DNA from 3 places in the Neorhizobium galegae bv. orientalis str. HAMBI 540 genome. Region 1 is predicted to be linked to each of the others. Evidence: predicted binding sites of a transcription regulator. Region 1 holds the regulator's gene; each other region holds the start of a gene.
The links. The regulator PhoB, encoded in region 1, activates phosphate uptake and scavenging genes when phosphate is short. The targets are predictions, from matches to a motif close to TGTCATNNANCTGTCAT.

Region 1 (4,114 bases):
CTCGGTCTGGCGGTGTTCGTCAACTTCATGGGCCTGCCGCGCTCGGCCTCCTTCGTCGGCGGTCTGGTGCTCACCCTCATGACGCTGCCGACGATCATCATCGCGACCCGCGCCGCCTTGAAGGCCGTGCCGCCATCGATCCGCGCCGCCGCCCTCGGGCTCGGCGCCTCGAAGATGCAGACGATCTTCCACCATGTCCTGCCGCTTGCCATGCCGGGCATCCTGACCGGCACCATCATCGGCCTGGCCCACGCACTCGGCGAAACCGCACCGCTGCTCCTGATCGGCATGGTGGCTTTCGTTGCCAACTATCCGACCACGCCGCTCGACCCGTCGACGGCGCTGCCGGTCCAGATTTACATGTGGGCGAACGAAGCTGAGCGCGCGTTCGTCGAGCGTACCTCGGGAGCAATCATCATCCTGCTCCTGTTCCTCATCCTAATGAATGTTGGCGCAATTCTCTTGCGGCGTCGCTTCGAGCGGCGCTGGTAGAAGGAGTATGACAATGAATATGATGTCAGAATCGGCAGTTGAAAAGGCGCTGGACCAAAAGATGAGCGATGCTTCCCACAAGATGATCGGCAAGGACGTTTCGGTGTATTACGGCGAAAAGCGTGCGCTTTTCGACGTGAACCTCAACGTTCGCGAAAACACTGTGACGGCTCTCATCGGTCCTTCCGGTTGCGGCAAGTCCACCTTCCTGCGCTGCCTCAACCGCATGAACGACACGATCGAGAATTGCCGCGTCACCGGCAAGATCACCCTCGACACGGACGATATCTACGACAATAACATCGACGTCGTGGAACTTCGCGCCCGCGTCGGCATGGTTTTCCAGAAGCCGAACCCGTTCCCGAAGACCATCTACGAGAACATTTCCTACGGTCCGCGTATCCACGGCCTTTCCAAGAATAAGGCCGACATGGATCAGATCGTCGAGGCGAGCCTGCAGCGCGCCGGCCTCTGGACCGAAGTCAAGGATCGCCTGCATGAATCCGGCACCGGTCTCTCCGGCGGTCAGCAGCAGCGTCTGTGCATCGCCCGCGCGATCGCCGTGTCGCCCGAAGTCATCCTCATGGACGAACCATGCTCGGCTCTCGATCCGATCGCGACCGCCAAGGTAGAAGAGCTCATCCATGAACTTCGTGCCAACTACACGATCGTCATCGTGACGCACTCGATGCAGCAGGCTGCCCGCGTCTCGCAGCGCACCGCCATGTTCCATCTCGGCCAGCTCGTCGAGGAGAACGACACCGACAAGATGTTCACCAATCCCGACGACCAGCGCACCCAGGATTACATCATGGGCCGTTTCGGCTGACCCAGCCGACTGTGCCGCCTGAAAATCAATTTTGAGGACTAGAAGATGGCATCGACCCATATCCTGTCGGCTTATGACGACGAACTGAAATACTTGAGCCGCCGCATTTCTGAAATGGGCGGACTCGCCGAGCAGATGTGCTCGGACGCCGTGCGCGCGCTGGTCAATTCCGACGCCGCACTCGCCCAGAAGGTCATTTCCGACGACGTGATCCTCGATCACGCCGAGCGTGAGATCGGTGACAAGGCGATCATCACGATTGCCAGACGCCAGCCGGTTGCAGCCGACCTTCGCGAGATCGTCGGTTCGTTGCGCATCGCCTCCGATCTGGAGCGCGTCGGCGACCTTGGCAAGAACACCGCCAAGCGCGTCATCGCGGTTCAGGGCACCGGCGTGCCGCGCAAGCTCGCCCGCGGCCTGGAGCATCTCTCCGACCTCGCCCTCGTGCAGCTCAAGGACGTCCTCGACGTTTACTCGACGCGTTCGGCGGAAAAGGCCGAGGCGATCCGCAGCCGCGACGAGGAAATCGACGCGATGTACACCTCGCTGTTCCGCGAGCTCCTCACCTACATGATGGAGGATCCGCGCAACATCACCACCTGCACGCATCTGCTGTTCTGCGCCAAGAACATCGAGCGCATCGGCGACCACGCCACCAACATCGCCGAGACCATCTACTACATGACGACCGGTGCCCAGCCGGAAGGCGATCGTCCGAAGGACGACTCGTCGAACACGCTCGGCGCGATCACCGAATAGAACTGACGGAGCAGACCAAGAATGCTGCCGAAAATTGCTGTCGTAGAAGACGAAGAAGCGCTGAGCGTGCTTCTTCGCTACAATCTGGAAGCCGAGGGTTATGAGGTCGATACCGTTTTGCGGGGCGACGAAGCCGAAATTCGGCTTCAGGAGCGGGTACCCGACCTCCTGATCCTGGACTGGATGCTGCCCGGCGTTTCCGGCATCGAACTCTGCCGCCGGCTGCGCATGCGCCCGGAAACCGAGCGCCTGCCGATCATCATGCTGACGGCCCGCGGCGAGGAGAGCGAACGTGTTCGCGGCCTCGCCACCGGCGCCGACGACTATGTGGTGAAGCCTTTCTCGACGCCGGAGCTGATGGCCCGCGTCAAGGCGATGCTTCGCCGCGCCCGTCCCGAAGTGCTCTCCAGCGTGCTCCGCTGCGGCGATATCGAACTCGACAGGGAAACTCATCGCGTTCACCGCAAGAGCCGCGAAGTGCGCCTTGGCCCGACCGAGTTCCGCCTGCTGGAATTCCTGATGGCCTCGCCCGGCCGCGTGTTCTCGCGGTCGCAGCTTCTGGACGGCGTCTGGGGTCACGACATCTATGTCGACGAGCGCACCGTCGACGTGCATGTCGGGCGTCTCAGGAAGGCGCTCAACTTCTCCAATATGCAGGATGTCATCCGCACCGTCCGCGGCGCGGGTTATTCAATGGAATCCTGAGAGGCGGCTTTAAGCCGCCTCGGTCTGCCGCTGCCATTCCGGCAACGGAAAGATCCGGTCGTAGGCCCAGTTGAACACGAAGGCATAGACCACGTAGAAGACTGCGAACGACACGTCCATCGTCAGCGCATGGACGAGGCTTATACCGAGATACCAGGCGATCAGCGGCAGAAGCGCGATCAGCAGTCCAAGTTCGAACAGCACCGCATGCGCCACGCGTATGGCGGTGTTTTTCTGCGTGCCGCCGGTAAAGCGCTGCATCAGGTGGTCGAAGCCGAGATTGTAGAGATAGTTCCAGCCGGTGGCGATCGTCGCGCTGCCGATGCCGACCACGCCGATATCGGCGGCCGGCATGCCGAAGGCGAAGGAGCCGAGCGGTGTGATGAGAGCAAGCCCGATCAGTTCGAAGCTGATGGCATGGCGGATACGGTCGCGTGTCGTGCGCATGATGACCTCCTGGGGTGCTTTCCGGGCCGTCCCGGAGTTTCTGCCCGAATGGGGGAGGTCGTCCTCGCTGCCTTTTAGATAGGCGTAATGCCGATCCGGAGCAAGACTTGGCCGGCATATCTGCCATGCACAACAAAAAAGCGGGCCTTGAGCCCGCCTTCGATTTCGCCCTCGTGTCGCGCCGCCGCTCAGACCCGAGCGGCAACCTTGCGGCGCTCGTTGACCGGCTGGTAGGCGAGCTTTGCGTGATAACCGCAATAGGGCGATGCATCCGGGGATTCACAGCCGCAGAAGTGGAAGTCTTCCTTGAGCGGGTCGCCGACCGGCCACTTGCAGGTGCGCTCGGTGAGTTCCGTCAATGCAAGGCGACGGGAGATCGGCACCACCACGTTGGAAGCAGGACGATATTCCATCTCCTGGTAGGGTTCGATCTCGATCTCTTCCTTGACCATCGTCGCGCCGACGGCGCGGGTAACGGTCCGGGTCGTGACGCGCGACGCATAGTTCGGAGCCCGCGGCGCCGATGTCGTCCGCTTGGCAGCCGATGCGCGGCCGGTCGCAACCGTACCGCCGGCTTTCGCGCGGCCCGGCAGGCAGAGGCGATGCACCTTGCCGATCACGGCATTGCGGCTTACGCCTCCCAGTTGTGCAGCGATCTGGCTGGCACTCAGGCCCTCCGACCACAATCTTTTGAGCTTCTCGACACGCTCGTCTGTCCAGTTCATGCCCGTTCTCCGCCTTTGAACGCCGCTGGCATGCAGAATCCGTCCACCTTTACTGCGAAAATCATTTCACAGCACCCACTATATCTATGCTTGAGGTGACTAGTTCCGCCGCATGCAGTCTAGTAATTGATCTTTAACCTAGTGTGAGGCTGACTCC
Region 2 (4,114 bases), 1.7 Mb from region 1:
TCGAGGGGCGCGCTCTCAGTTGGGCGTGCAGATAACCCGAGCCAATCTGCATGTCAACCTTGTGACGACGTTTTCAGGCCCCTCAATTCGGTCACATGGCCCATTTTCCGGCCCGGTCGGGATTCCGTCTTGCCATAGAGATGGACCAGAACCTCATCGCGGGAGAGCCAGGCGGGTACGTCCAGAATGTCGTCGCCGATGAGGTTGGTCATCACGCAGTCGGAATGGCGGACGGGGCTGCCGAGCGGCAGGCCTGCGACAGCGCGGATATGCTGCTCGAACTGCGACACCACGCAGGCGGCTTCCGTCCAATGGCCGGAATTATGGACGCGCGGGGCGATTTCGTTGGCGATCAGCGTGCCATCCGCCATCACGAAGAATTCCATGCCGATGACGCCGACATAATCCAGCGCGGCAAGCAGCTTCTCCGCCGAGTCGCGGGCGGTCTTCGCCGTCGCTTCGGTGATCCTGGCGGGCAGGGTGGAGGTGTGGAGAATGCCGTCGCGGTGTATGTTCTCAGCCGGATCATAGCAGGCAACCGTGCCGTCGTTGGCGCGGGCGGCGATGATCGACACTTCGCGCTCGAAGGGCACGAAACTTTCGAGAATCAGTGGCACGCCGCCGAGCGCGTCATAGGCGCCGGCCGGCTTGTCGTCGGCGGAGCGGAAGACGCGCTGGCCCTTGCCGTCATAACCCATCCGGCGGGTCTTCAGGACGCCTTGGCCGCCGAAATCGGCGAGCGCCTTTTCGAGGTCGGACTGGCTGTCGACGGCATGGAATCGGGCGGTCTCGATGCCGCAGGAATTCAGGAAGCGCTTTTCGGTCAGCCGGTCCTGGGAGACATCGAGCGCTTTGGCCGGCGGATAGACCGGCACCGAGCGCTGCAGCGCCTCGGCGGCGGTGACAGGCACGTTTTCGAATTCGTAGGTGACGACGTCGCAGCGGCTGGCGAGTTCGGCAAGCGCTGCCGGATCGTCATAGGCGGCAGTGATCTGGGCATTGGCGACCTGGGCTGCCGGGCAGTCGGCCTGCGGTTCGAGCACGATCGTGCGGAAGTTCAGCCGGGCCGCGGCCATGGCCAGCATGCGGCCGAGCTGGCCGCCGCCGATAATGCCGATCGTGTGGACAGTCATGGAGCCTCGTCGATTGGGTAGTCTGCAACGGCGGCGCTTTGGCGGGCGCGCCATTCGTCGAGCCGGTCGGCGATCTCATCATCGTTGAGGGCGAGAACCGCGGCTGCCAGCAGGGCAGCGTTGATGGCACCGGCCCGGCCGATGGCAAGAGTGCCCACCGGAATGCCGGCCGGCATCTGGACGATCGACAGCAGGCTGTCCTGGCCGGACAGCGCCTTCGACTGAACCGGCACGCCGAAAACCGGCAGCGGCGTCATGGCGGCGGTCATGCCGGGCAGGTGTGCCGCACCGCCGGCACCGGCGATGATGACCTGGAACCCTTCGGCGCGGGCGCCCTTGGCGAATTGCATCATCCGCTCCGGCGTGCGATGCGCCGATATGATACGGGCCTCATAGCCGATATCGAGCGCTTCCAACGTATCGGCGGCGTTCTTCATGGTCTCCCAGTCGGACTGGCTGCCCATGATGATGGCGACAGCGGGTCTTTCAGACATGGCGGCCCTCTTAAGCGATGATATCCGGAACGATCTGATCTTCGAACTGCGTGATCTTGTCTTTCAGCGACAGCTTCTTCTTCTTCATGCGCTGCACGCGCAGCGCGTCACAACCGACCTGGATCATGGCGTTGATGGCAGCGTCGTAATCCTCGTGTTCCTGCCGAAGTTTCGCGAGCACCAGCCGGATATCCGCCTGTTCCTGATCTGCCATATTCCAGTCCCCATTCTCACGCCCGCATTTTCAGCGGCAGTCGGCCATGTCCGCAAGCCTCTACCACCAAACCGCGTTAACGGGAAGTTAGACAAGGTCACGAATTTGCCTCCTTGAAACCACGATTTCACCTTCGACAAACCCGGCCGATCGTGTCACACTTCCTTCGTAAACCTGAAGCCTCGGCATTAGGGAATGCCGTGGTAGGTACCAAGGAAGGAACATGCCACATGACCGTCCAGGCTCATATCGCATCGCTTGAAAAGAAGCATGGTGCTTTGGAGGAGGAGCTCCAGGCAATTCTCGCGTCACCCTCCGCCGACGACCGTGAAATAGCCGATCTCAAGCGGCGCAAGCTGCGCATCAAGGACCAAATGCAGCGCATAAAGGCATCCACGCGTCATTAGTTCCTCAGTAGGAGAACCCGCCGCTCGCCCATTGTTTCATCAGTTAGAGGCGCATAATGAAGGCGGCAAAATAATCCAGAAATATCAATGACAAGGTTCTGGTCGTGGTGCAGGGGACCACAAAATCCAAAAAGATTTAAAAGCCCCGGTCGTCACGACCAGAACTGATCGAGCCACAGGTTCAGCCTGTCGAAGCCCTTGCTGTTGACGGAATAGATGCGCCGCGTGCCTTCCGCCGTCACATTCACCAGATTGCTATCCAGAAGCGCCTTCAAGTGCTGCGATACCGCGGGCCGGCTGATCGGCAGGCCTTGCGCAAGTTCGTTTACGGTTTTCGGCGCGCGCCGCAATTCCTCCAGCAGATACCGCCGGTTAGGATCAGCTATGGCTGCAAAGGGGTCAACGGTTGTCATGCGTTGAACTTACGGTAAACGCCCGGTGACGGCAAGATTTATTGTGCATCGCAACAATGTCGATTGCCTTATTTTGCGTTGCTTTTTTAGCGACGCCGCGCCTGCGTTACCGGGTCAGAACGGCAGGCCGTCCCACAGCAGTTTCAATCCCGCACAGAATGCCAGACCGTAAGTCATCGGATAGAAGGTTTCCGCCTTCAGATGCTTGACGACGGCCGCGCCGAGCATGGTCGCGATCAGGGCCACCGGCAGCAGCGTCGCGGATATGGTGAGGTTCTCCGCGTCGAGCGCGCCCAGCAGGAAATAAGGGATGACCTTGACCGCGTTGACGATCGCGAAAAAGCGGATGCTGGCGCCGGTATAGGATTTCGGATCGAGCCGCATCGGCAGGACGTAGATCTGGAAAGGCGGTCCGCCGGCATGGGCGACGAAGCTCGCGTAACCGGACAAGGCGCCCCAGAACGTGGCGGCGGCCGGGCGGTGCGGCAGCGGAGCCGCCGGCCGGTTGGAGCGAGGACCGTAGACCTGCCAGAAATAGCGCACGGTAAACAGCAGCGTCGCCGCGGCGATGACGAGGCGTAGCGCATTGTCGGAGACATAGGCCGAGGTCGCCCAGCCGAGCGCGATGCCGATGATGCCGCCGGGCAGGATCATTAGCAGCGTTTTGCGGTCGTTGAAGTTCCGCCAGGACCATAATGCGACGATGTCCATGACGATCAGGATTGGCAGGAAGATCGCCGCTGCCTTGACCGGGTCCACGGCGAGCGACATCAGCGGCACGCCGAGCAACCCGATAGCGCCGCCAATGCCTCCTTTCGAGAGGCCGACAAGCAGAACGGCGGGGATGGCGAAGGTGAAGAACGCGAAGCTGAGCGTATCGGGCATGAAGACTCGGGAGGTCGATGAGGGAATGGTTGATCCGGCAGGCGGTCCGGTCTATCGAATTTGCGGACAGAAAACGAGTGCGGATTTCATAAGTCGATCCGCCGAACGGGAAGAAACATGACCGGACAGGAAGACCGCTGCCGCCTGGTGCTGATCGTGCCGCAATATGACGATGCCGATCAGCAGGCCAAGGATCTCGAAGCAGCGCTTGCCGGCGGCGACGTCGCCTCGGTGATCGTGCCGCAATATGGCCTTGACGACCAGGCGTTCCAGAAGCGCGCGGAAGCACTGGTCGAACTGATCCAGGCGGCGGGTGCTGCCGCGCTGATCTCCGGCGACAGCCGGGTGGCCGGGCGCATCAAGGCGGATGGCCTGCATCTTGGCGGAGACCTCACCGAACTGGGGGAGGCGATCGAGAAATTCGTGCCGAAGATGATTGTTGGCACCGGCGGGGCGGGCGACCGGCATCAGGCGCTTGCGATCGGTGAACATCGTCCCGACTATATCTTCTTCGGCAAGCTCGACGGCGACATCAAGCCCGAAGCCCATCCGAAAAACCTCGCGCTCG
Region 3 (4,114 bases), 370 kb from region 1:
TCATAGATGCCGATTTCATCCACACGCACCGGCACGATGTCGGCTTGGGACTTTTCGGCGTTGTCGGCAGCAAGCTCCTCGATTGCATTCGCCGCCATTTCATTGGTCGGCGCCTCGTTCTCCGCCAGGACGTCGTCGGTGACGGAACTGTCCTTGGCGGATTGATCGTCGGAGACAAGGCTGTCGGCCGCGTCGTCCGTATTGGTATTGGCGACCTGTTCGGCCGCCGCGGCAAAGAGTGCCAGCAGCGCGGTATCGTCGACTGCGGGCTTGTCGCTCGCGCCATCGGCAGTCGGCGCGGCTGTCGCCTTGTCATTCGTCTTCTCGATGACGTCCTGAACCTTCTGGACGTCTTCGAGCTTCTTGCCGGCTTCCGCCGCCTTGATGTCGTCCTGACGCTCCGCGCGGGTCTCGGCATCTTCGACGCGGGTCGGATCGTAACCCTGCGGACCGAGTTTCAGCTCTTCGAGGGTCTTTGGGTCGGCGACGTCCTCCAGCCGCTGCACGACGCGTTGAACCTCGGTGTCGAGCTTGCCGCCATTGGCCTTGCGGTTGAGGCCGTCCATCAGGCGCTGATTGTCGTCGCCATAGGGGTTCTTGATCGCCGCAAGCAACGTATCGATCGAGATATCCATGTCCTTGAGGCCGAGATCTTCCTCAAGCTTGGCTGAGCCTGCCGATCCGAGATCCTTCAGGGCTTCTTCCAGCGCCCTGCCGAGCTGGTAGGAGGAGCGCGCCTCCTCGGTATCGATGCCGAGCTTGGAAGCGAGGCGATCGACGAGCTCGATCTTCAACTGGTTGGGGTCGGTATTGTTGACGCCGAAAAGGGCGGTGGTGATCTTGTCGCGCGCGCGCTTCGCGTCTTCGCCGGCGCTGATACGGGCCTCGACAACCGGGTCGCTCTTCTTGCCGGTCCGCTGCTCTTCGTCCTTCTTGCGCTGCTCCTCGATGCTGTCGAGCATCGACTGCATCATGTTGGTCGCGGCAAGCCCGTAAGTCTGCTGAGTAGGAAGCAACATGGCCCGAAATCCGGTCTCGTCGAAAGGTACACCGCAGGCAAAACTAGATTTGAAGGGTTAACGAGACGTTACCGGGTGGCTAGAACTTATGTCACCCCTTATCTATTGGGGCGGCCGCGGCTTCACCACCAGCGTCACCAGCGCAAAGCTCACATAGAGAAGCAGATACCAGGACCCGAGCTTGCCGAACGATACGACGTGCCAGGTCTTCTGTGTCGGATAGATCCAGGTGCCCGTCAGTGTTCCGATATTCTCCGCAAGCCAGAGGAAGGCCGAGGAAAGAAACGCGGCAAGCACCAGCGGCATCCGCAAAGTTGTCCTGTCGGTGGTGAAATGGATGTTCACCCGCCGGAACACGATCACGGTCGCCGCAAACAGAAGATAGCGGATGTCCGGCAGAAAATGATGGCTGAAGAAATTGGCGTAAATGGCGATTGCCAGAAAGCCGGTCTGCCACATTGGCGGATAATGGCTGAAGCACATGTCGAAGATGCGGATCGTGCGGGCCATGAAGGAGCCGACCGCGGCATACATGAAGCCGGAAAACAACGGCACGCCGCCGATCTGGATGATCGATGTTTCCGGATACGCCCATGACCCCATATGCACCTTGAATATCTCCATCACAGTTCCCGTGACGTGATAGACGAGGATGACCCGGGCTTCGTCCCAGCTTTCCATCTTGAAGCGCAGGAACAAGATCTGGATTGTCAGGGCGGCGAGGAACAGGAAATCGTAGCGATGGACCGGCCAGCCCGGTTGCCAGATGACTTTAGTGATGAGCAGCAGCGCCAGCATGATTGCTGCGAACAGGCAGGCCCAGGCCTGTTTCAACCCGAACAGGATGAATTCTGACAGCCACCATGGAAGCGGCGCGAGCGCGCCGCGAATGAGAAGTCGCAACGGCTCGAGATAAGGCCCGGTCTCGTGGGCCGCCGGACGTTCGCGATAGCCTTGATCCATCCGCCCGTCAGCCCATCAGCTATGGGCGAAGATATCGGCCTCTTCCCAGCCCAGCAGGTCCAGCTTCGCCCGCGTCGGCAGGAATTCGAAACAGGCCTGGGCCAGTTCGGCGCGCTTGTCGCGCACCAGGCGGTAGGTCAACTTGTCGCGCAGCGCATGCAGGTGGAGCACGTCGGAGGCCGCATATTCGAGTTGCGCCGGCGAAAGCACCTCGGCTGCCCAGTCGGATTGCTGCTGCGCCTTGGAAACGTCGACGTCGAGCATTTCCTTGAGATTGTCCTTGAGCCCGTGCCGGTCGGTATAGGTGCGGGTCAGCCGCGAGGCGATCTTGGTGCAGAACACCGGCGTCGTGGTCACGCCGAACGTATGGAAGAGCACGGCGATGTCGAAGCGGCCGTAATGGAAGATCTTCTGGCGCGACGGATCGGCGAGCATGGCGACGAGATTGGGAGCCTCGCGCTGCCCGGCCGCGATGCGGATCACGTCTGCCGAACCGTCGCCCGGCGAAAGCTGTACGACGCAAAGCCGGTCACGACGCGGCACGAGGCCGAGCGTTTCCGTATCGATGGCGATCGCCCCGGTATATCGGGCTGCAGCGACTGCCGGAATATCGCCTTCATGATACCTGATCTCTGCCATGTCCGTCTCCGTCTGCCTGTCTGCAAAGATTCGCTATAAACCACGTTTTTCGCCAGGGATATGGGTGATCTTGGGAAGGCCGCACCGCCGGCGGTCAAATGGGTTTCATTGAGCGACCGAATTCTGCGCGGGCATTTGCTCAGCCTTGCGCCTAATGCATTGCTGCATTGCAACCAAGTGGCTTGGCCTGCTTAAACGATTAGCCTATATGTTTGGTCATCGGGCGACGCACTCCTCCTCCCAGTGTTGCCTGATACGGATCGACAACATCCTCCTCCTCCCAGTTGTCGATCAAGTTTAAAGCCTGGCGCACCCTCCTCCCGCGCCAGGCTTTTTCCATTTCTGGAGCAGGATTTCCTTCAAAACATTGCTTTTTGCCTTACGACAGCCGGGGTGCCGCGATCTGTGATTGGCGTCACGTGGGTGTCACGCACCGCCGATATACGAAACCTCGCCTTCCCCTTGAACTTTTCGTGAGGTTACTATGCGCAAGATTTTTGCCGCTCTGGTCGTTTCGACCGCGCTCGCCGGCGCCGCCCAGGCTGCCACCGTTTATCCGCTGGATCGCGCTACGATCCTCACCGGCTCTCCCTTCGACTTCAAGGTCGAATTTAACTCCGTCATAAAGCCGGAAGACGTCAAGATCACCGTCAACGGCCAGGACTACAAGACCGTTCTCGGCAAGGAAGCCCAGTTCGTCGCGGAAGAAAAGAACAAGGACAAGGTCCTCGGTTCTGCCATCATCCTGCGCGGCCTGACCATCGCCACCGCCGGCGATTACAAGGTCGAAATTTCGGCCGGTTCCGAGACCAAGACCGTCACCTGGAATGTTTACGGCACGGGTTCTGCCCCGAAGGCCAAGAACATCATCTTCATGCTCGGCGACGGCCTTTCGGTCGCGCATCGCACCGCTGCCCGCATCATGTCCAAGGGCATGACCGAAGGTAAGGCCAACGGCCGTCTCGCCATGGACGACCTCGACCACATGGCCTTCGTCGGCACCTCGGCGACCAACGCTGTCGACACCGACTCGGCCAATACGATGTCGGCCTACATGACCGGTCACAAGACCGCCGTGAACGCGATCGGCGTTTATGCCGACCGCACACCGGACTCGCTGGACGACCCCAAGGTCGAAACGATTGCCGAAGCGCTTCGCCGCCAGACCGGCAAGTCGATCGGTATCGTCGCCACGTCGGAAGTCGAGGATGCGACGCCTGCTGCCGTCGTCTCCCACACCCGCAACCGCAACGACAAGGCCGATGTCGTCGGCATGCTGCTCGACGTCAAGCCGGACGTCGTGCTCGGCGGCGGTTCCGCTTACTTCCTGCCGCAGGCGACCGCCGGCTCGAAGCGCAAGGACGACAAGGATTATATCAAGCTCTTCAAGGACGCCGGCTACAGCGTCGCCACCGACAAGGCGGAGCTTGCTGCCAACGTCAATGCGAACGGCCTGCTCCTCGGCCTCTTTCATCCCGGCAACATGGACGTCA

Region 2: a site for PhoB is predicted at 1,995-2,011, ahead of RG540_RS31410 (YdcH family protein). Genes of this name have one in related genera too.
Region 3: a site for PhoB is predicted at 3,035-3,051, ahead of RG540_RS21085 (alkaline phosphatase). Genes of this name have one in related genera too.

Annotation. Positions count from the first base shown of each region.
Region 1 covers NZ_HG938353.1:110,074-114,187, forward strand. Annotated here, with positions in the region: gene pstA (phosphate ABC transporter permease PstA) at 1-492, shown strand, start outside; gene pstB (phosphate ABC transporter ATP-binding protein PstB) at 506-1,321, shown strand; gene phoU (phosphate signaling complex protein PhoU) at 1,367-2,080, shown strand; gene phoB (phosphate regulon transcriptional regulator PhoB) at 2,102-2,785, shown strand; gene RG540_RS00575 (PACE efflux transporter) at 2,795-3,232, opposite strand; gene RG540_RS00580 (GcrA family cell cycle regulator) at 3,421-3,957, opposite strand.
Region 2 covers NZ_HG938353.1:3,035,152-3,039,265, reverse strand. Annotated here, with positions in the region: gene RG540_RS15060 (5-(carboxyamino)imidazole ribonucleotide synthase) at 54-1,133, opposite strand; gene purE (5-(carboxyamino)imidazole ribonucleotide mutase) at 1,130-1,627, opposite strand; gene RG540_RS15050 (YdcH family protein) at 1,638-1,841, opposite strand; gene RG540_RS31410 (YdcH family protein) at 2,072-2,248, shown strand; gene RG540_RS15040 (ArsR/SmtB family transcription factor) at 2,401-2,661, opposite strand; gene RG540_RS15035 (sulfite exporter TauE/SafE family protein) at 2,776-3,546, opposite strand; gene RG540_RS15030 (thiamine phosphate synthase) at 3,664-4,114, shown strand, end outside.
Region 3 covers NZ_HG938353.1:4,385,062-4,389,175, forward strand. Annotated here, with positions in the region: gene RG540_RS21070 (hypothetical protein) at 1-1,019, opposite strand, end outside; gene RG540_RS21075 (DUF817 domain-containing protein) at 1,122-1,982, opposite strand; gene RG540_RS21080 (ribonuclease D) at 1,998-2,621, opposite strand; gene RG540_RS21085 (alkaline phosphatase) at 3,106-4,114, shown strand, end outside.